DNA from 4 places in the Desulfosediminicola sp. genome. Region 4 is predicted to be linked to each of the others. Evidence: riboswitches for the same ligand, from Rfam matches in the RefSeq annotation. Region 4 holds a riboswitch; each other region holds the start of a gene.
The links. A riboswitch is a leader RNA that binds a small molecule or an ion and turns the genes downstream of it on or off. The one in region 4 is predicted to bind thiamine pyrophosphate.

Region 1 (4,819 bases), on a different contig from region 4:
TGAAGGATTGGTGACTGTTCTGATTCTGTTGATAGTGGTGCATAAGAGACGTACTTGTCTAATATTCGGTAATAGCATGGAAATGGATCAGTTTTCGCTACGCCAAATGCAGGGAGGCAGGGAGACTGGGATACGGTTGTAGTTTTTATGGCTCACGATTCTTTTTGAGCCCGGGTATATCACGCTCTCAAATCAGTTCGATCGCTTTTCATATCATTTTAAATACTGCTGGAATGTTATTGTAAAACATCTCAAGAACCGGGGGGATTAAATGATTAAAGAATGGTCAGAAAGACGTGTGCTGGTCGCAATCTACATGCTATTGCCCATAATCACTGTAATGGCCCTGGAGCGGGTGGTATTCGCGAATGATAATGATGAAAACAGTACACCTGTTTTTTTGCCTGAAGTCAGCATTGGTTTGGGGTATCGAAACGACCAACTTTCTTTTACCATAGCTGGTTTTGAGGGCACTCCAAACGTTCTGTCAGAGCTGGAGTGGGATTCTGTGGAGAGCATGGTCCTGACCGGTGATGTGCGTTGGTGTACTGAAACCCATATATATTTCCGTGCACATGCTTTAATTGGCACAATTTATTCCGGTGACAGTCGCGATTCGGATTACGAGGGCGATAACAGGACAATGGAATATTCACGTTCCTATGCAGATACAGACGACGGTTCAGTTTTTGATGGGAGTTTCGGGTTGGGCTATAGCTTTGATGTAGCTCTTCAGGAACCAGGTACGTATTGGCGCTTCATCCCGGTGATTGGCTACGCATTCCACACCCAGGAGTTTGAAATGACCAATGGCTATCAGGAGCTATACATTGATGAGGATGGAATCAGTTGGCCCCCAGGACCGTTTGACGGGCTGGACAGCAGTTACGACAGTGACTGGAGCGGGCCCTGGATCGGAATAGAGCTGGAATGGAGACCAGCTGTAAAGCACAGTCTTATAGTCGGGTTTGAATATAGCTGGCTTGATTATGAGGCTGACGCGACCTGGAACCTGAGAGAAGATTTGATGCAGCCGACAAGCTTCGAGCATGATGCGGATGGCAGCGGTGTCAGTCTCAATACTGAATATCGATATGACGTTACCAGGAACTGGTATCTGGGACTTCAATTCTATTACTACAACATGAGTACTGATTCGGGGACAAAAACAACCTATGCGGCCGATGGCACAATTTACAAAAGCAAATTCAACGGGGCGGATTGGGAGTCTTACTCTGCTTTAGTTAAGATGGGATACTATTTTTAGTTCCGGGTGAATAAGATTGTAGATTGCAGGGTAGAGAAACATCTATCGTTTCCGTTGCATCGGCTGCTGAATTTATTTTAAACAAAAAAGGCTTACGAATAGATCGTAAGCCTTTGGCAATTCTGGAGCGGGAAACGGGGGTCGAACCCGCGGCCTTCAGCTTGGGAAGCTGACACTCTACCACTGAGTTATTCCCGCAAGAAAGTTGAAGAAGTATAAAGTTCTTGTTTGGGGTTGTCAACTAAGACGTTGTGGTAGTTTTTGTATGAAATTCGGCAGGGTCGGCAATTACCAGGTAAAGTGGATCAGAACGACGTATTTCGTTTGCTAATGCTGAGGCTGATCTTGTATTTGAACTGCAGGAAATATCAAAACCGGGTGAATCTTAGGTCTCTAAGCTAAGAACTGGTTTCTTCTGGAATAACAGGAAGGCTGCTCTGAAAGACGGGAAACAGTAAGTTACTTCGAGGTATATCAAATCACTACAGTGTCAAAGGAGTTGGCTGTTCTGCAGCCAACCCCCTCTGGCAGTTTATTTGATCTTAACTACATTCTGGGCTGAAGGGCCTTTAGGGCCTTCAGTGACCTCAAAACTCACGCGCTCGCCTTCTGCGAGTGATTTGAAGCCGGTAGTCTGAATTGCGGAGTGATGAACAAAGACATCCTTTCCACCATCCTGCTCGATAAATCCAAATCCCTTGGCATCATTAAACCATTTAACTGTTCCTTCAACCATTGTGACAACTCCTGTGTTAGTGTGGGGCGAAACTGCCCCGTTTTCCAAACTCGATATTCTCTTTTCCAGGATATCGAGTCTTAACCCGCTTCACGGGTTAATTCTGTACTGATATTTCTGCTATTTATTCAAAAAGCAGTACCGTATGATAACGGCTTTATCTGCGTTTCTTTCCTTTTTTCTGAGGTTTGGCTTCACGGCAAACGAGTTGACGGTGCTTATACTCGTGTCTGTTGAGATCTTCCATGGCTTTATGTCCCTCGCTTCGAGACCCCATTTCAATAAAGGCAAAGCCTTTTGATCGTCCGCTGAAGTGGTCAGTCACAAGGTTTGCGTTGACGACTTCTCCGTATTGGGTAAATAGAGCTAATACCTCGCTCTCGCTGATATCATAGGGCAGGTTGCCTATAAAGAGCTTCACTCAGGATCTCCTGTTTGCTGTGACCAGCGGCGAAATGTTGTCGGCAACAAAATGCGATAGGGCCGCAAGTAAGGTGTCGAGAACCACGAAGCGTGATCTTGATTTATAGAATGAGGGTGTCAGAATCCAGGCCATACCGGTAAGCTGATAGTCCCCATGAGAAAGCTATTGCTGCTGCCACTGGTGAAATTTTCAGGTGTCCATGAATGTGTCGGGCAGTATCGGGTGGGAGGGATTAAACCCGCGATTTTCGGCCTGGAAGAAACACGATTTCGACGCTGTATAATTTCAGCAGAATACATTAAGAAATATAGATGTCTCCTTAGATATTGTCAACGGATAAGTCATGTTAGGTGTTTGGGGTTGCTGCATGAGTGCCACAGGTTGCAGGGAGTATTAACGCAAATGTTGTGAGTAGTTTCGCTGTCAACCAACCATTTGACATTCCATTTATGATATTCTATAAATGTTCAATATAATTTGCAAGGGGTGGCTGATAAGCCTGAGATGATACCCTTTGAACCTGATCTGGTTAACGCCAGCGTAGGGATGCACGGATGATTGTTGTATTCATATCAGATTCTTCATCGGTTTTCGGCTGAGCAATCCCGCTCAGACATCTCTTTTTCTGTTGCCTCCTGTTTTCATTTAACGTGCCTGTAAACACCAGATTGTCATGGGCGTTTGCTGTGCAGATATTGCCAGCTCCAACGGCAATAATTTACCGAGGAGGGAACCAATGTCCCGGAACGGCACTCCTGCTGAACGTGCAGCAGAAAACTTGCAGAAAGTTCGAGCTAATAATCCGCTTATTCATAATATCACCAATTTTGTGGTGATGAATTCAACAGCCAATGTGCTTCTGGCGGCAGGGGCGTCGCCTGTCATGGCCCATGCCGAAAATGAGGTTGAGGAGATGGCCGGCTTTGCCGGAGCGTTAGTACTCAATATTGGCACCCTGACTGATGCCTGGGTCGATTCAATGGTGAAGGCCGGCAGGAAAGCGTCCGAATTGGGCACTCCGATAGTGCTTGATCCGGTTGGCTCGGGTGCAACTGCACTTCGTACTGCTGCCGCCAAACGAATTATTGCTGATACGCAGGTAACCGTGATCCGCGGTAACGCTTCAGAGGTACTGTCATTGCGTGATGCTGATTCTAAAACACGAGGCGTCGATGCGCTTCATTCCGTGGAAGATGCGGCAGGCGTTGCAGGGATTCTTGCCGGGGAGCTAGGAGTTACCCTGGCAGTTACCGGACCGGTGGATCTTGTTACCGATGGCATGCGGGTGCTTCGCGTTGAAAACGGGCATAAGCTGATGCCTTATGTAACGGGCACCGGCTGTGCGGCAACAACCATAATTGGTGCTTTCAATGCGGTAGACGATGATCCGGTCATGGCTACCGCCACAGCTTTGGCCTATTTCGGTCTGGCTGGAGAAATGGCAGGTGAAATATCCAAAGGACCGGGGAGCTTCATGGTCAACCTTCTTGACAGTCTCTACACAATTACGCCGGAAGATCTCCGCACAGGCTGTCGAATTTGTCCATGAACAAATTCGAGTCTTGCAGCATTTGAAAAGGAAGCACTTTATGAAGCTGAACTATTCAGTCTACCTGGTTACAGACCGGGAGATGGCCGGAGAGTGTAATCTGGCAGATATCGTGGTTGCTGCAGTCAGCGGTGGAGTAAGTTGCGTGCAGATAAGGGAGAAGAATCTGCCCACACGCCAATTTGTGGAGGAGGCAAGGGGGCTGGTTGAACATCTCAGGCCACTTGGGATCCCGCTCATTGTCAACGACCGCGTGGATGTCGCACTTGCATGCGATGCAGACGGTGTGCATCTCGGCCAGAATGACATGCATATAAAGGATGCCCGTTCTTTGCTGGGAGGCCAGAAGATAATAGGTATATCGGCGGAATCCCTGGCTGACGCCAGGCGGGCCGAGCTGGAAGGGGCTGATTATATCGGCATCAGCCCGGTCTTTGCCACAGCGACTAAAACAGATATTGCCAAGCCTCTTGGCCTGGGAGGGGTTCGAATAATCCGTGACAACGTACAACTGCCTCTGGTGGGCATTGGTGGGATCTCTGCTGCCAATGCAGCCGATGTCATTCAGCACGGCGCAGATGGTGTGGCGGTGGTTTCGGCGATCATTGCTGCTGAAAGTCCCGAGGCTTCGGCCCGTGAGCTATTGCAGCAGGTGACTTCAGCAAAAAGGATCGTTTAAGTATGCAAGAGTTTCATTTGCAAAGTTGTACCACTCCGCCTGCTATTCATTTTGACTCGATTTCCCTGTCGTTTGATGGAGAGTTATTGTTCAGCGATTTCAGTGCCACAATTGGGGCCGGTAGTTGTACCTGCCTGCTCGGTCCTAGCGGTTGCGGAAAGTCG
Region 2 (4,819 bases), on a different contig from region 4:
GATGATCCGGAGGAGGTCGCCATGTTGCTGCTCTGCACCTGTAACGGCTTTTTCGCCCAGTATGTTTCAAAAAAGGTCGTTGATGTGCCGACGATAATGAAGGAAAAATATTGGCGGATGTATCAGCGCCTGCTGCATGGCTTGAAATAACAAGGATAAAGCGAAAATCGGTTCCATGCCGGAGCAGAGGCATGCTGATTTTTTTTAGCCCACAAAGTTAACGCTTGTTAACCAGTTTATATCAGCGGCTTGTTCATCAGTATCATCTATAACCTGAAGGAGGTATTGCCATGTTGCTCAATAGCGGGAATGCAAAAACCAACCAGGACTCAGCGCAGGATGAGAGTATCCAGGTAACCAGAAACCTGCTCCTGAACCCTAAAACTGTGTCCTACGAGCATCTTGACAGCGAATCCAGGCAACTGGTGCTGAAGACCATCGAGTTTTTTGAGACCAAGGGCAAGGAGCAGCTCAAGCACGATGATCACGAACGGGTCTGGTACGCCGACTTCCTCGAATTCTCGCATCGGGAGCAACTCTTTGCCACATTTCTTACTCCTGCCAAGTTCGGTGATGGAGCAAAACGTTGGGATACGTCCAGGAATTGCGCCATCAACGAGGTTTTGGGCTTTTACGGTTTGAGTTATTGGTACACCTGGCAGGTGACTATTCTTGGTCTTGGCCCCATCTGGATGAGTAACAACGAGGAGATTCAACATAAAACTGCGCGCCTCCTGGGAGAGGGTGAGATTTTTGCTTTCGGCCTCTCGGAAAAAGAGCATGGTGCAGATATCTACACCAGCGACGTCGGGCTTACCCCACAGTCTGATTCGGGCTGGCTGGCGAATGGCTCGAAATATTATATCGGCAACGCCAACGAGGCGGCCCTGGTTTCAACGTTCGGCAAGTTCAATGATTCCGGCGACTATGTCTTTTTCGCAGTCAACTCCCAGCACGAGAACTACGAACTCGTAAAAAATGTCATAAATTCGCAAAATTACGTCGCAGAATACAAGCTGAACGACTACCCCATCAGCGAGAATGACATTCTGGCCAGGGGGCGGGATGCCTGGGATATGGCGCTCAATACTGTCAACGTCGGCAAATTCAACCTCGGCTGGGCCTCAATAGGCATCTGTAGCCACGCCTTCCACGAGGCAATCAACCACGCTGCCAACCGCCATCTTTTCGACCATTACGTCACCGATTTCGTCCATGTTCAGCAGCTTTTTATCGATGCATATGCGCGGCTTACTGCCATGAAGCTTTTTGCTCTCAGGGCCATCGACTACATGCGCGTTGCAGGTAGCGAGGACCGGCGCTATTTGCTCTTTACGCCAATGGTCAAGATGAAGGTGACGACCCAGGGCGAAGATGTCGTCAACGCACTGTGGGACGTTATTGCCGCCAAAGGTTTTGAAAAGGATATGTACTTTGAGATGGCTGCCAGAGATATCAGGGCGCTCCCTAAACTTGAGGGTACCGTTCATGTAAACATGGCGCTTATTATTAAATTCATGGCCAATTATTTTTTCAAGCCGGGCAGCTATAGCGAAACGCCGCGGCAAACTGCGCCGGTAAATGACGATTTTCTTTTCAGGCAGGGGGCGACCAAGGGCCTGGGCAAAACACGCTTTCACGATTATCGCACGATTTACAAAGAGTTCAACTCGCCCAACGTCAAAATTTTCAAAAAGCAAATCAGGCTGTTAAAGATCCTGCTGGTTGTCGGCAAGCCCAGCAAGCAACAGATCAAGGATTTTGATTTTCTGCTCAACCTCGGCGAACTGTTCACCCTCGTGGTGTATGGCCAGTTGATCCTCGAAAACGCCAAGTTGATGAAGATTGACCCGGCACTCATCGACCAGATTTTTGAGGTCATGATCCGGGACTTCTCGAAATTTGCCCTGCAACTTTATACCAAAGGCTCCACCAGCTTCATCCAGCAGAGGATCTGTACCAGGATGGTAAAACGCCCGGCAGTGAACCCGAAGCAGCTGCAGCACATCTGGGAAACGTATGTGTATAGCATGAAAGACCAGTATGAGATGAATCCATGATCTACGGCATAGCCTGATAAAGTGGGGGCAGGTTATCGCCCCACCTTTGTTTGAAGCAGGTGACGATAAAAGCTGGTGCCCGCGCCATTCGAGATCGGCCACGATTACAGTGGTCGATTATTTGTGGGAAAGAACTCTGATTGGACATTTGCTATTTTGTTTTGCAGGCCAGGTTCTTATCCACACCATCCTCAACGCTCTCAAAAATAACGCCTCTCTTATCGCAGAACTGCACATACCAAAAGCTTGACCTGGCGAGGAGCGACTGGTAGTTTCCCGGGAAAATGTTCAATGCAACTGTCCATCAGAAAGAGTTGCATGCTTATTGACCTGGGGGAGTCTTCGGACTGAGAGTTTCGTTTTTCGTAGAATAACGAATCGACCCTTTGAACCTGATCCGGATAATACCGGCGGAGGGAACGGTCGAATCGTCCGCTGCATCCTGCCGCGCCCCGATCGAACCCTTCGATATCTTCACTATGGGGCACAACAATGTATAAAACACAGATGGAACTGGCGCGTGAAGGATACGTGACCGAGGACGTATCGATAGCAGCAGCAGAAGCCGGTCTCGACCCGGAAATACTTCGAGATCGAATCGCTGAAGGGACGGCAATAGTATGCCGGAACAACAGGCGAACGAGCGGAAAGCCGCTGGCGGTAGGGAAGGGAATCCGAACCAGGGTCAACGCTAATATCGGCACCAGTAAAGACGATACCTCCATTGAGAACGAACTTGCCAAGGCAAAAGCAGCAGTAGCCGCAGGTGCTGACGCTATAATGGACCTCTCCACCGGCGGACCGATCGATGAAATCCGGGCGGCAATCATTGCCGAAACCGATATCTGTATCGGTTCCGTTCCTCTTTACCAGGCAGCATGCGACACCGTTGTTCGAAAAGGAAAAGCCATCGTCGATATGAGTGTGGATGATATTTTTGACGGTATCAGGAAACATCTTGAGGACGGCGTCGATTTCATCACCGTTCATTGCGGTGTTACCCGGGCAACACTTGAGAAGATGGACAACGAGGGACGCATCATGGAGGTTGTCTCCCGCGGAGGCTCCTTTACCTGCGCCTGGATGCAGCACAATAATGCGGAAAATCCCCTGTATGAATACTTTGACCGCTTACTGGAATTGGTAAAGCCTTATGACGCAACTCTGTCGCTGGGTGACGGTTTCCGCCCGGGCTGTCTTGCCGATGCAACAGACAGGGCCCAGATCCATGAGCTGTTGACCCTTGGTGAGCTGACGCAGCGTGCCTGGGATGCCGGTATACAGGTGATGATCGAGGGACCTGGCCACGTGCCGCTTGACCAGATCAAGACCAACATCCAGTTACAGAAGAGACTCTGCCATGGTGCGCCGTTCTATGTTCTCGGCCCCCTGGTGACCGATGTCGCACCAGGCTACGATCATATAAGCTGTGCAATCGGCGGCGCTATAGCGGCAAGTGCCGGTGCGGATTTTCTCTGCTATGTAACCCCCAGCGAACATCTCTGTCTGCCGACCATAGAAGATGTGCATGAAGGTGTTATGGCAACCCGTCTGGCGGGTCACGCTGCTGATATCGTAAAAGGTATTCCCGGCGCCATGGAGTGGGACAACAAGATGTCACGGGCCAGAAAAAATCTGGACTGGGAAAAACAGTACGAACTGGCGCTTGATCCAGATCTGGCCAGAAAACGAAGAGGTGCAACAGCAGAGGTGGCAGAAGCCCATGGTGCGTGCACTATGTGTGGTGAATTTTGCGCGTATAAAATGATGGATCAAAGGAAAGAAGCAAGCAAGGCGACGGCCTGCAAGTCAGCTCAATAACAGCGGAAGTACTAGCTTTTTAATGTCATTTTCGGGACAGAGCCGAATGGAGTTCCACTGTTTGGCTCCGACCTTGGTACCAAACAATAAAGCCGCAATCTCAACAGTCTGGGGATTGTTTTTTTTTGTTTTCATCAGTAACCAAAACGAATCGAGTTACAGGGCGCATTTTTTTCCTATTTCCTGCCTGAAGCCAGTATGTACAGCGGTTGTTGGGGGCTACTTTGCATGCTTTGGTGTGAGAAATTGAAAAGAGAGAGTGAAAAAACTTGCAGCCATAAAAAAAATGGTGTAATTTGCCCTCCCCTGTCTGGGGGGTGCAACGTTTTTTTCAGGATAAATCCACGTATTAGTGGAGTTATTTCGACTAATCCTCGGTAGCTCAGTTGGTAGAGCAGGTGGCTGTTAACCACCTTGTCGGCGGTTCGAGTCCGTCCCGGGGAGCCAGTGTCCACTCAGCCCGATTCCGGAATCGGGGTGTTTTTCATATAGGCCAGAGGGGTTTCCCCTGGCCAGCATTGCCGAAAAGGCCGAACATCCAGAGGGTGTTCGGCCTTTTTTGCGTTCTATCTCAGTTCTGGTTGCTGCTTTGAGTCTGGACGTTAAAGCTGTCAAACCTTCTGTGCCTGTTTCTCCTTCACTGTTTCTTTTCAGAATGCCGAAGGGTGCCGCTGAACAATAATAGCTATATTACAGCTGATTGAGCCAAAAGTTTTATTTTTAGGTTCATTGACGTTTCGAGTGAAAATTACCAGAAAATACGGGCAAATGAATTCACATTTTGATAAATATATTACGTGAACGTAAACGGAATGTTTCTAATCAATACCAGTGAGCCGCCATGACCGATACCGACAGAGTACAGTTAGAAGTTCGTGATCACGTTGCGTATGTGACCTTAAACAGACCTGACAAACATAACGGCCTGGATGAAGCGA
Region 3 (4,819 bases), on a different contig from region 4:
ATCTGGGAGCAGAGCCGGAAGAAGGGGAGGCGGGTGATCTTGCTGAAGCGCAGGATAATCTTGACCGTTTGAGGCAAAGATTGAAAAAGGCTGAAAAGGCTGCTGCTGATGCGGCAGCTAAAGCCAGGACGGAGATGGATAAGATAGAGCTCGGTGGCTCAACGCTTGACCAGGATCTTGTCAATCAGTTGCGACTCGCCCTGCAGGCACGTGAAAAATCGGAACTTGCTGATAAGAGAATGGCTCGTGAACAGGCTAAAGTCGATCTGGCAATCAAAGAAGCTGAAGGAGGAACTTCAGAGCCTAAAGACGATGAAGCAGAGAATACAGAACACGATAATCCGGAAGATGGGGGCGGAGTAGATCGCCAATGAATTAGGATACCAAGAACCTGCATCCGGTGGTCTTACGCTTTGGTGTTTCCAAGAAGTGTTCAATCAGCTATGATGCCGATTGACGTTGACTCAGAAACCTCTTGTTCGCACCTGAACTGTCCTAGGTCGGCAGACAGGTGCGAACCTTTTTTTATGATCTGATAGTTTTCAGTGAGTGGAATTTTTCATCGGGGTATTGCTACCAGAAAGGCAGCTGGTTATGAGTGGAATAGATATAGACAAACTGACGGAACTACTTTTGCAGCAGCGGGAGGAGTTGATCGGGCAGAAAAAGGCCGGTCAGGCCTCCACCCGCACTGTCGAATTGGATCAATCAACTGTAGGACGCCTCTCAAGGATGGATGCCATGCAATCTCAAGCTATGGCACTTGAAGGCAAGCGACGGCGAGAGATACAACTTACCCGCATTGAGGCAGCTCTTGAACGAATTGAAGGTGGGGCGTTTGGCTACTGTGCCATGTGCGATGAAGAGATTGCAGGTCGCCGTCTCGAGATTGACCCGGCCAACCCTTTCTGTGTGCACTGTGCTGAAAAAATCTAGAGAAATAAATCTGGTAATCATTGGTGGCGCCGGCAGAAATGTTGGTAAAACCGAATTCGTCTGCCGCCTGATACAATCGTTTTCAGCTGAATATGACATCTATGCGTTGAAGGTCTCTGCTATTTTCCCGGACGAGCATCTTTATCATGGGGATCACAGCCGTGATTTTCCTGAAGGAAAACTGTTTGAAGAAAATCGCCTTAATGGTCCAAAGGATACCTCCCGTATGCTACGGGCAGGTGCGAAAAAAGTGTTCTATCTTAGAAGTGATGACGCAGGGATAGAGGCAGGGTATCGGGAATTCTCGAAAAGAATTCCCGATAATGCGCTTGTTGTCTGTGAATCAAACAGTTTAAGGTCGGTGGTTGATCCTGCTATTCATATTGTTGTGCGTTCTGTATCAGGCGAGATAAAACCGAGGGCGTTGGCGCAGCTTGCCAGGGCGGATCTGGTGGTGGTTTCAGATGGCACTTCCGGTTTTTCTGAACTCGATTCTATAGAAATCGTAGATGGCAATTGCTGGCAACTGATCCCTTGAGGTAATTTCAAATAATAAGGCGGCTTGGTGTCTGGTGGTACGTATCACCCTGGGGCTCTCTTTAGCCTGAAGTGCGCATGAGGGATTCGGGCTAATTAGCTTCTAACTGTTGTTCTCTCTCTGTAGTAATTGCTCGTTTCTGGTCCGAACCATAATCTGCCGACATTGTCAGTAAGGCAAAATAGTATCCGGCGGCTGCAATTATCAGAACCAGTATAGTGATACGCAAAAATTCCCACGGCTTTTGCCAGAGGAATACCAAAAGGACCACTCCTACAATGGCGGCAATGATGGGGTAACTGACGATAAATTGATAAATGGTCGCGTAGATATCAGATAAAATCATAGTGTTTCAAGTAGTATAGTTGATTTTTGGGAGTATCTCATAGCTGTCGCAATGCTTTGCGTAGCTGATTTGAAAATAATATGTAGTCACAAATTATGCAAATTCCAGGCCGATTTATTGGCTGCAGGTAACTGCTTCAGACAGTTTACTCTCTGAATACGTTGAGGTATTCAATTTTATGTTGCCGGCTTAATCTGCATGACATACCATTAATCGTACGGTCAATCATTGTAAGTACAAGTTGATACGCGGGAGCTTGGAATAACCAGGCTGAGAGGGGTCTGAAAGGACCCGACCGCTTAACCTGATCCGGATAATGCCGGCGGAGGGAAAAGTGTGGCTTTCAGCCATCTCCGCTCTGGGGGTGGCTTTTTTTATTGCACACGCTCCTCTGCCCGAAAGTAGTATCTGATTGTAAAAACTGCAGATCAGAACAGCTTCTCCGGGCAAAATTTCACTTTAAAGGAAATAAGTATGAATGGAGCGATTTGCAAGTTGAAGAGAGTATTGTTAATTTTTGCTCTCGTGTTCATTTTGCCTGCCTGGTGCCATGCAGGACAGACGTTAACTTTGATGACCCATGACAGTTTTAATGTCAGTAAAGAAGTTATTGCCGAATTTGAAAGAGAAAATGACGTTGTTGTTCGGTTTTTAAAGTCAGGTGATGCCGGGGCTGCTCTTGTTCAGGCTATCCTTTCTAAGAATAACCCAATGGCGGATCTCTTCTTCGGGGTAGATAACACTTTTCTATCCAGGGCTATCGGTGCAGATATCTTTGAACCGTACCAGTCTCCCATGCTGGAAATGATCCCCGATCAATTAAAGCTGGATAATGAAAACAGGTTGTTGCCTGTGAGTTATGGTGATGTTTGCCTCAACTACGATAAAGCCTGGTTTAAGGAAAAGGGGATAGCCCCACCAACTGACCTGACAGATCTGACCAGGGCGGAGTATAAAGGCCTCATTGCAGTGCAGAATCCGGCTACGTCCTCTCCGGGTATGGCGTTTCTGCTTGCAACCATAGGCAAGTTTGGCGAGGGCGATTATCTTAATTACTGGAAGAAGTTGCGTGAGAATAAGGTGCTGATTGCCCAGGGGTGGTCTGATGCCTACTTCGGACACTTCACAGCTGCTTCAGAGGGGGATCGCCCTATAGTGGTGAGTTATGCTACCAGCCCACCGGCAACTGTATATTATGCTGAGACTGAGCCTGAAGAGGCTCCAACCGTGGCATTAGTGACCGATGACAACGCTTTCAGGCAGATCGAATTTGTGGGAATCCTGAAAGGGAGCAAAAATGTCACGATTGCCCGAAAATTTGTCGACTTTATGCTCAGCAAAACGTTTCAGGAGGATATTCCCCTGCAAATGTTTGTCTATCCGGCTAGCGGCGAAGCAAAACTGCCTGAAATATTTATAAAGTATTCAAAAGTCGCAGAGAAACCGTTAAAGGTCGATCCCGCAGCCATCGAGACCAATCGGGAAAAATGGCTGGAGGATTGGACAAACGTGATGTTGCGATAATTACGGATGTTGGGTCTCGAGTATTCTTTAAAACAACCAGTCATTAAAGCACAACCCCGATATCTCATCGGCACAGGTATGGGAAAGCGCGGAGTTCGTTGCACCAGATTCAGGCAGCCTGTTTGATTGGAAAATGAGAATATAATTAGATTAATGGGCTGTGCAAGGGGATTGGCTCCAGGGCATTGGCGACATCTTGACTACGCAGGTTGTATAACCTGCATGTTGGTGAAATTTACATAGTGGTCATGGGGAATGCTGGTTAAAGGTATATTGTTACTGGGGTTGTACTGGTGAATGAACAATCTCGAAATTCGCTGCGGTGGCTGGTTTTTTCCCTGCCTCTGGTTTTCTTGGCACTGTTCTATTTTTATCCGTTAACCAAGATCGTGCTGTTCTCTTTTTTACCGGAGGGCAGCTGGCAACCTGAAAGGCTTGCCAAACTGGTCGCCAGTCCTGTTTATTTCCGTATTCTCTGGTTCACCATCTGGCAGGCGGCACTTTCCACCTTGCTGACTTTGCTGATTGCCCTTCCTGCAGCCTATATCTTTGCCAGATACCAATTTCGCGGCAAGAGTCTTCTGCAGGCAGTCATGACGGTTCCTTTCGTGCTGCCAACCGTTGTTGTTGCCGCAGCCTTTCGGGCACTTTTGGGGGAGAATGGGCTGGCGAATGACTTGCTGATAAATGTGTTTAATTTCAGCGTGCCTCCAATCAGGCTCGACCAGACTGTCTATTTTTTTCTACTCGCTCACGTTTTTTATAATTATTCACTGATTGTCCGCATTGTATCAAGTTACTGGGCCGGTCTCGATCCTAATCTCCGTTTGGCGGCGCGGATGCTTGGGGCATCACCCTGGCAGACTTTTTTACGGGTTACCGTGCCATTGCTCCTGCCCGCTATTGGGTCCGCCGGGCTTTTGGTTTTTATTTTCTGTTTCACCAGCTTTGGGGTGGTTCTCATTCTTGGTGGCCCAGGTTATGCCACTATCGAAGTCGAGATATATCGTCAGGCTGTGCAGATGTTTAACCTGCCTATGGCTGCCGCTTTATCGCTCATCCAGATAACTATCAATTTTATCCTGATGTGGATATACGCCAGGCTCGACACTAAATCGAGGAGTTCTTTCTACTCTGACTCTGTGGCAGGGGGCGCTGTGCGCCCCGTAACTTCTTTTGCCAGGCTTATGATCATCGGTAATGTCTGCATTATGTTGCTGCTATTGGTAACCCCCCTGATGGCATTGGTGTTGCGCTCGTTTACGGGGCAAGAGGGATTGACCCTGAGCTATTATTCAGCGCTGTTTTCCACCGAGGCCCACTCAGTCTTTTTCGTTGAGCCGATCAAGGCTGTAGCCAACAGTGTTGGGTTTGGTATTGGAGCAATGTTGATTGCAGTTGTACTTGGGCTCATGGCCTCGGTTTTTCTGGCATCTGATCAAGGTAGAAGAAAAGAGATTGTAACTTCAATCAGG
Region 4 (4,819 bases):
CGGTTGTATGTCTCCTGGTAGATACAGACAAAATTCAGACCTGCTGCTGCCAGCTTTTCATATTCGTGCTGCTGAAGCGGCTGCACTTCAATTGCCAACTGGGAAAAATCATCACCAATTTCCCTGAGCACTTTAAGAAAATAATCGGCGTCCGCAACCTGGGGCGCCTCGCCACTGACCAGCAGAATATGGGAATATCCAAGCTTCTTTATGGCCTTAATTTCCTGTCCGATTTCCTCCATATTCAATTTCTTTCTACCTATGGCGGTCTTGCAATTGAAACCACAGTAGACACAACCGTTAGTACAGTAGTTGGAAAGATAGAGCGGAATATAGAGCTGGATGGTTTTACCAAATCTTTTCTGGGTAAGCTGCATCGAGCGCTGGGCCATCTCTTCGAGAAATGGCGCCGCCGCAGGGGAGATCAGAGCCTTAAAATCATCAAGCCCAAGACGTTCTTTGGCCAGGGCTCCCCGCACATCACTTTCCGTTTTAGCAACAATTGAATCGCTGGTTGCCTGCCAGTCATGGCGGATTAATTCATCATAAAAACTCATAACACCCCCTTACTCATTATCAAGAAACGCAGTTAAGGGACTGCTCGCCTCGGCATTGTCGCGTACCTCTGCCAGTCTCGCTTCATATGCCATACGACCGGCTTCAACCGCCATTTTAAAAGCTTGTCCCATCTGCACCGGGTTGGGTGAAACGGCAATTGCGGTATTGACCAATACAGCATCGGCACCAAGCTCCATTGCATACGCGGCATGGGATGGAGCCCCTATTCCCGCATCAACCACAACCGGCACCTGTGATTGCTCGATAATGATTTTCAACATCTCTGCAGTCTGGATACCTTTATTGGTGCCAATTGGTGCTCCCAAGGGCATCACCGTTGCCGCCCCGGCCTCTTCCAGCCTCTTGCAGAGAACAGGATCTGCCTGGATATATGGCATAACGATGAACCCCTGTTTTACCAACTCCTCGGTAGCCAGAAGCGTCTCAACCGGATCAGGCAGCAGGTATTTAGGATCGGGGTGAATTTCCAGTTTCAGCCAATTGGTACCAAGTGCCTCTCTCGCCATCTGGGCCACAAAAACTGCCTCCCTGGCATTACGCACGCCAGAAGTATTTGGCAGCAACTGAAGCCTCGGATGATCGAGATGACGCAAAATATCATCATTGCTATCGGCCAGATCGACACGCTTCAGCGCCACCGTCACCAACTCACTCTCCGACGCGATGATGGCATTGCGCATCAGATTGTTTGAAGCGAATTTGCCGGTTCCCGTAAAAAGACGGGACTCAAATATGCGATCTGCTATTTTCAAAGAACTTCCACTCACGATTCTTCTCCTGATTTAGATAGTAACAACGCAGGATATGCGAATATAGTTTTGGGATTACAGGTAATAATGAGAGAATCTACAGGACCTGTTGCCTGATGGCAGCTATCCTGCTCTGGGGATTTTCGGCATCAAGAATGAGTGATGAAATGGCAACACCATGGACACCTGAAAAAATAAGCGGTGCGATATCTTCAACCGCAATTCCGCCAATGGCGACAATTGGAGTTGTAATCCCCCGCTGCCGGCATTCCTGTATTATGGTCCGATACCCCTCAAGCCCAAGAGTCGGGCTCAGATTCTTTTTGGTCGAGGTAAATCGATACGGCCCAAGCCCGATATAATCGACGCCTTGCTTGTGTCTCAGCTCAATATCTGCAAAAGTATTGCATGTCCCGCCAATGATCGCCGAGCTACCGAGCAAATCCCTGGCCATTTGAGGCTCACCATCATTCAGGCCGAGGTGAACGCCGTCGGCACCAAGTTCCGCAGCCAGCTCAATGTCGTCGTTGACCATAAATGTTGCCTTGAAACTGCGGCAAATTGCGGCCACCTCCTTACCTACTGAAAGCTTCTCATCCCGATCGGCATCTTTAAAACGAAACTGCAACCAATCTATCCCTGCGCGACAAACGACCTCAGCCTGCTCCGCAAGATTGGAATCAGGGCGTGGGTCTGTAATAAACTGAATTTTTCCAGCAATCATAATAATTCTATTTTTATAAGGAATTTAAGGTACTCTAATCGTGGCGACCAGACAGAATCGTGGCTCAGATTCGGTCGGCAATCTTCTGCAAATCGCAAAAAGAACTTACCCGCTCGACCACTCCTTCATGCTGCCAGATAGTGCCAAGAGCGGCAGCACCCCAGCAAATACTGGAGGAAAGTTCAGGAAGCTTTTGTGCAGTTATGCCCCCCAGGGCAACCAGTCTTCTGCCGGAACTGTTCGTACAGTTGTGCAGTTCATCAACAGAAACTGCCGACAGATACCCCTGCTTGGACACCGAATCAAAAACCGGGCTGATAAAGAGATATTCATAGATTCCGGTCAAACACTCGACTTCTTCTATGGAATGGCAGGACCTGCTGCGACTGTAAGCAGGCGTGGTACTACACGGATGGATCGATCTGGAGGGAAGATGAGCTCCGCGAAGCTGGTATTTTTCCAACAAATCATAATTGGAATGGATCATTATCCTGGGGTGGTGAGCCGGATCAATCCCATCCAGCAACTCAGCCATCTGAAGATTACTCCACCCAGGTTTACGCAGGTGTAAAATCTCAAGGCCTGCTGAAAATAATGCGTTAATTGTCTCTGTCTCCGCACCATCAAAACCGGGAGTGGAAATAACCAGCAGTTTCATCTCAGCCCCCCTGAGTCGCCATAACAAGCATTACTACATCGCCGTCAGACAGCGCATGGACTGGCCAATTATTCTTAGGGATAACTGCATAGTTGACGGCTACTGCGAGACCTTCTTCCGTCATATTCAGCAATTGCAGAGCATCCTTTACGGTGGCCTCTTCGGCCAGCGCATACTTCTGATCATTAATTACAACGTGCATGATTTACTCTTATTCATTGTGCTGAATGTATATAGCTTACAAACTTTGCCGCAAAAGGCGAAAAACAGAGACCAACACAATTCAAATCGAGGGGGGGGGAGGAGGTGGAGAAAAACAATGATTCCCTACGCCGGCATTACCCGGATCAGGTTAAGGGTATAATCTCAGCTCGTAATCCACGGGCACCCCTGTTCTTTGAAATGTAGCTTGTTTATTACTGTATAGAGCAAAAGAAAGCACGAAAAAAACTGACACAAATTGATGAGCGAAATTGGGCTGGCTTACAATTATTTGATTCAACAAACTTAAAATTTTAACCCAAAATGGGCCATGGATATGGATCCATGGCTCCTCCAACTCTCTCTGAATTGTAACGCATAAAATTTTCTAAATTATAACTACAAAGAAAACAGGCCCTTTATCATAATATTGATAAAGGGCCTGTATATACATCAAAATGTTTTCTGATTACCTCTGAGAACCAGGAACCACCGGCCGGGAGTGAGGCGTGGGGCATCACATTTATGTGTGAATGAACCGGCAACTACGACAAGCTATTTTTTTATCATTCGGTACCCTAAAAGTAATAAAACGGCACCACCAGTAGCTATGAGCAAGCTGGAGAAGTTGAAACCGGTTACGGTGCCGAAGCCAAGCCTGGTTGAAATGAAGCCACCCACAAAGGCACCTACAATTCCGATAATAATTGTTACAATAAAGCCACCGGGATCAGCCCCCGGCATAATAAATTTCGCTAACAAGCCCACAACCAGGCCAAGGAAAACCCAAGAGAGAATACCCATATCCTGCCTCCATAATTTAGCACTACTTTCATTTGAAATGACTTCTCGAAATAGATGTAGAGGACTGACGTCTCGACAAGTCCCATCTTGCTATTATCACGAAAGAGCAAAAGCTTGCCCACATAGCCTAACATTAAAAACGCTTTCACTCATGTCCAGCAGGCATTTGTCATACCCCAGTGGCAGAGTCGGCTAGTGCACATTTGATAAAACACTGCAATTCCCTGCCACCAGCCTATATCGAGAAATAATACCATGAGATTGACATATTACATTACCTAGAGCCACTCCGGAGGAGGAGTAACACCGGTAATGATGCAGTAAAGAAAAATTATTTCAACGGTCTTTTTTACCGAGTCTTGTCCTCAATTGCCAGAAACCAGCTTTGGCTCCGGGTGTCTCACATTTCGAATCTGACGGTATGACGCCAATGGACCCAATTTCGATTATCCAGAGCCTTTCTGATAATAGACCCATAATACATGTCACGAACCACACCACATTTTCGACCTGTCGTGCGATACCTCTCTTGATATTTTTCAGATTAGCTCTGAAGCTCAGCAAAAGCTGGTCAGGAGTTAGGCGTGAGATGGCAGGCGATTACGGTGTGAACATTGAATTCAATATGTTCTTCACTTCATACGCTGAATATTACATCGTAAAATCGTTGCCATCAAAGCTGGCGGTGATGTAGTCCTTCCTCCCCCCTTTTCATCTCCCATCACAAATCGTAATCTGAGGTTCAATCGCAATATAATTTTTTTTTAAAATTTTTCCGTCACTTACACAACCATCAAACCACCTGCAATTCGAGGCAATTCAAGCGATAGTCACCTAACAACTTAAATACGTTTAACAAGTATGCCGTATTTTACATTGACACTACATTAATTTGTTATAAATATAACTACACCTAACTGCTATAAAGAGCATCAACGGCTATTTACACGAACTACAAGATAAAGAGAGCATTATCCGCCAAAACCTCCACTGCTCTTGTGCCCCCCAAATACCTCAAAAGGACTGTGGAAAAAGAGAAACACCCAAATAAACCAGAGGGAGAATATGATATGAAACTTTTACAGGCTTTCTCAGTTGTTAGCT

Region 1: it holds a riboswitch for thiamine pyrophosphate, as region 4 does, so the genes downstream of both, thiM (hydroxyethylthiazole kinase) here and thiS (sulfur carrier protein ThiS) in region 4, are expected to answer to the same signal.
Region 2: it holds a riboswitch for thiamine pyrophosphate, as region 4 does, so the genes downstream of both, thiC (phosphomethylpyrimidine synthase ThiC) here and thiS (sulfur carrier protein ThiS) in region 4, are expected to answer to the same signal.
Region 3: it holds a riboswitch for thiamine pyrophosphate, as region 4 does, so the genes downstream of both, ACN5NT_RS08780 (thiamine ABC transporter substrate-binding protein) here and thiS (sulfur carrier protein ThiS) in region 4, are expected to answer to the same signal.

Annotation. Positions count from the first base shown of each region.
Region 1 is NZ_JBLXGE010000014.1:40,868-45,686, reverse strand. Features, by position in the region: gene ACN5NT_RS19735 (hypothetical protein) at 272-1,267, shown strand; tRNA gene ACN5NT_RS19730 (tRNA-Gly) at 1,391-1,465, opposite strand; gene ACN5NT_RS19725 (cold-shock protein) at 1,800-2,003, opposite strand; gene ACN5NT_RS19720 (RNA recognition motif domain-containing protein) at 2,161-2,424, opposite strand; TPP riboswitch at 2,900-2,991, shown strand; gene thiM (hydroxyethylthiazole kinase) at 3,164-3,976, shown strand; gene thiE (thiamine phosphate synthase) at 4,017-4,655, shown strand; gene ACN5NT_RS19705 (ABC transporter ATP-binding protein) at 4,658-4,819, shown strand, end outside.
Region 2 is NZ_JBLXGE010000016.1:12,157-16,975, forward strand. Features, by position in the region: gene ACN5NT_RS21055 (TetR/AcrR family transcriptional regulator) at 1-150, shown strand, start outside; gene ACN5NT_RS21060 (acyl-CoA dehydrogenase) at 291-2,060, shown strand; TPP riboswitch at 2,383-2,497, shown strand; gene thiC (phosphomethylpyrimidine synthase ThiC) at 2,553-3,881, shown strand; tRNA gene ACN5NT_RS21070 (tRNA-Asn) at 4,253-4,328, shown strand; gene ACN5NT_RS21075 (crotonase/enoyl-CoA hydratase family protein) at 4,723-4,819, shown strand, end outside.
Region 3 is NZ_JBLXGE010000004.1:261,031-265,849, forward strand. Features, by position in the region: gene ACN5NT_RS08760 (amino acid permease) at 1-374, shown strand, start outside; gene ACN5NT_RS08765 (TraR/DksA family transcriptional regulator) at 595-936, shown strand; gene ACN5NT_RS08770 (hypothetical protein) at 920-1,474, shown strand; gene ACN5NT_RS08775 (hypothetical protein) at 1,566-1,820, opposite strand; TPP riboswitch at 2,059-2,168, shown strand; gene ACN5NT_RS08780 (thiamine ABC transporter substrate-binding protein) at 2,295-3,344, shown strand; gene ACN5NT_RS08785 (ABC transporter permease) at 3,638-4,819, shown strand, end outside.
Region 4 is NZ_JBLXGE010000006.1:206,008-210,826, forward strand. Features, by position in the region: gene thiH (2-iminoacetate synthase ThiH) at 1-557, opposite strand, end outside; gene ACN5NT_RS11960 (thiazole synthase) at 567-1,346, opposite strand; gene ACN5NT_RS11965 (thiamine phosphate synthase) at 1,426-2,052, opposite strand; gene ACN5NT_RS11970 (thiamine phosphate synthase) at 2,117-2,710, opposite strand; gene thiS (sulfur carrier protein ThiS) at 2,712-2,912, opposite strand; TPP riboswitch at 3,018-3,112, opposite strand; gene ACN5NT_RS11980 (GlsB/YeaQ/YmgE family stress response membrane protein) at 3,467-3,715, opposite strand; gene ACN5NT_RS11985 (transferrin-binding protein-like solute binding protein) at 4,741-4,819, shown strand, end outside.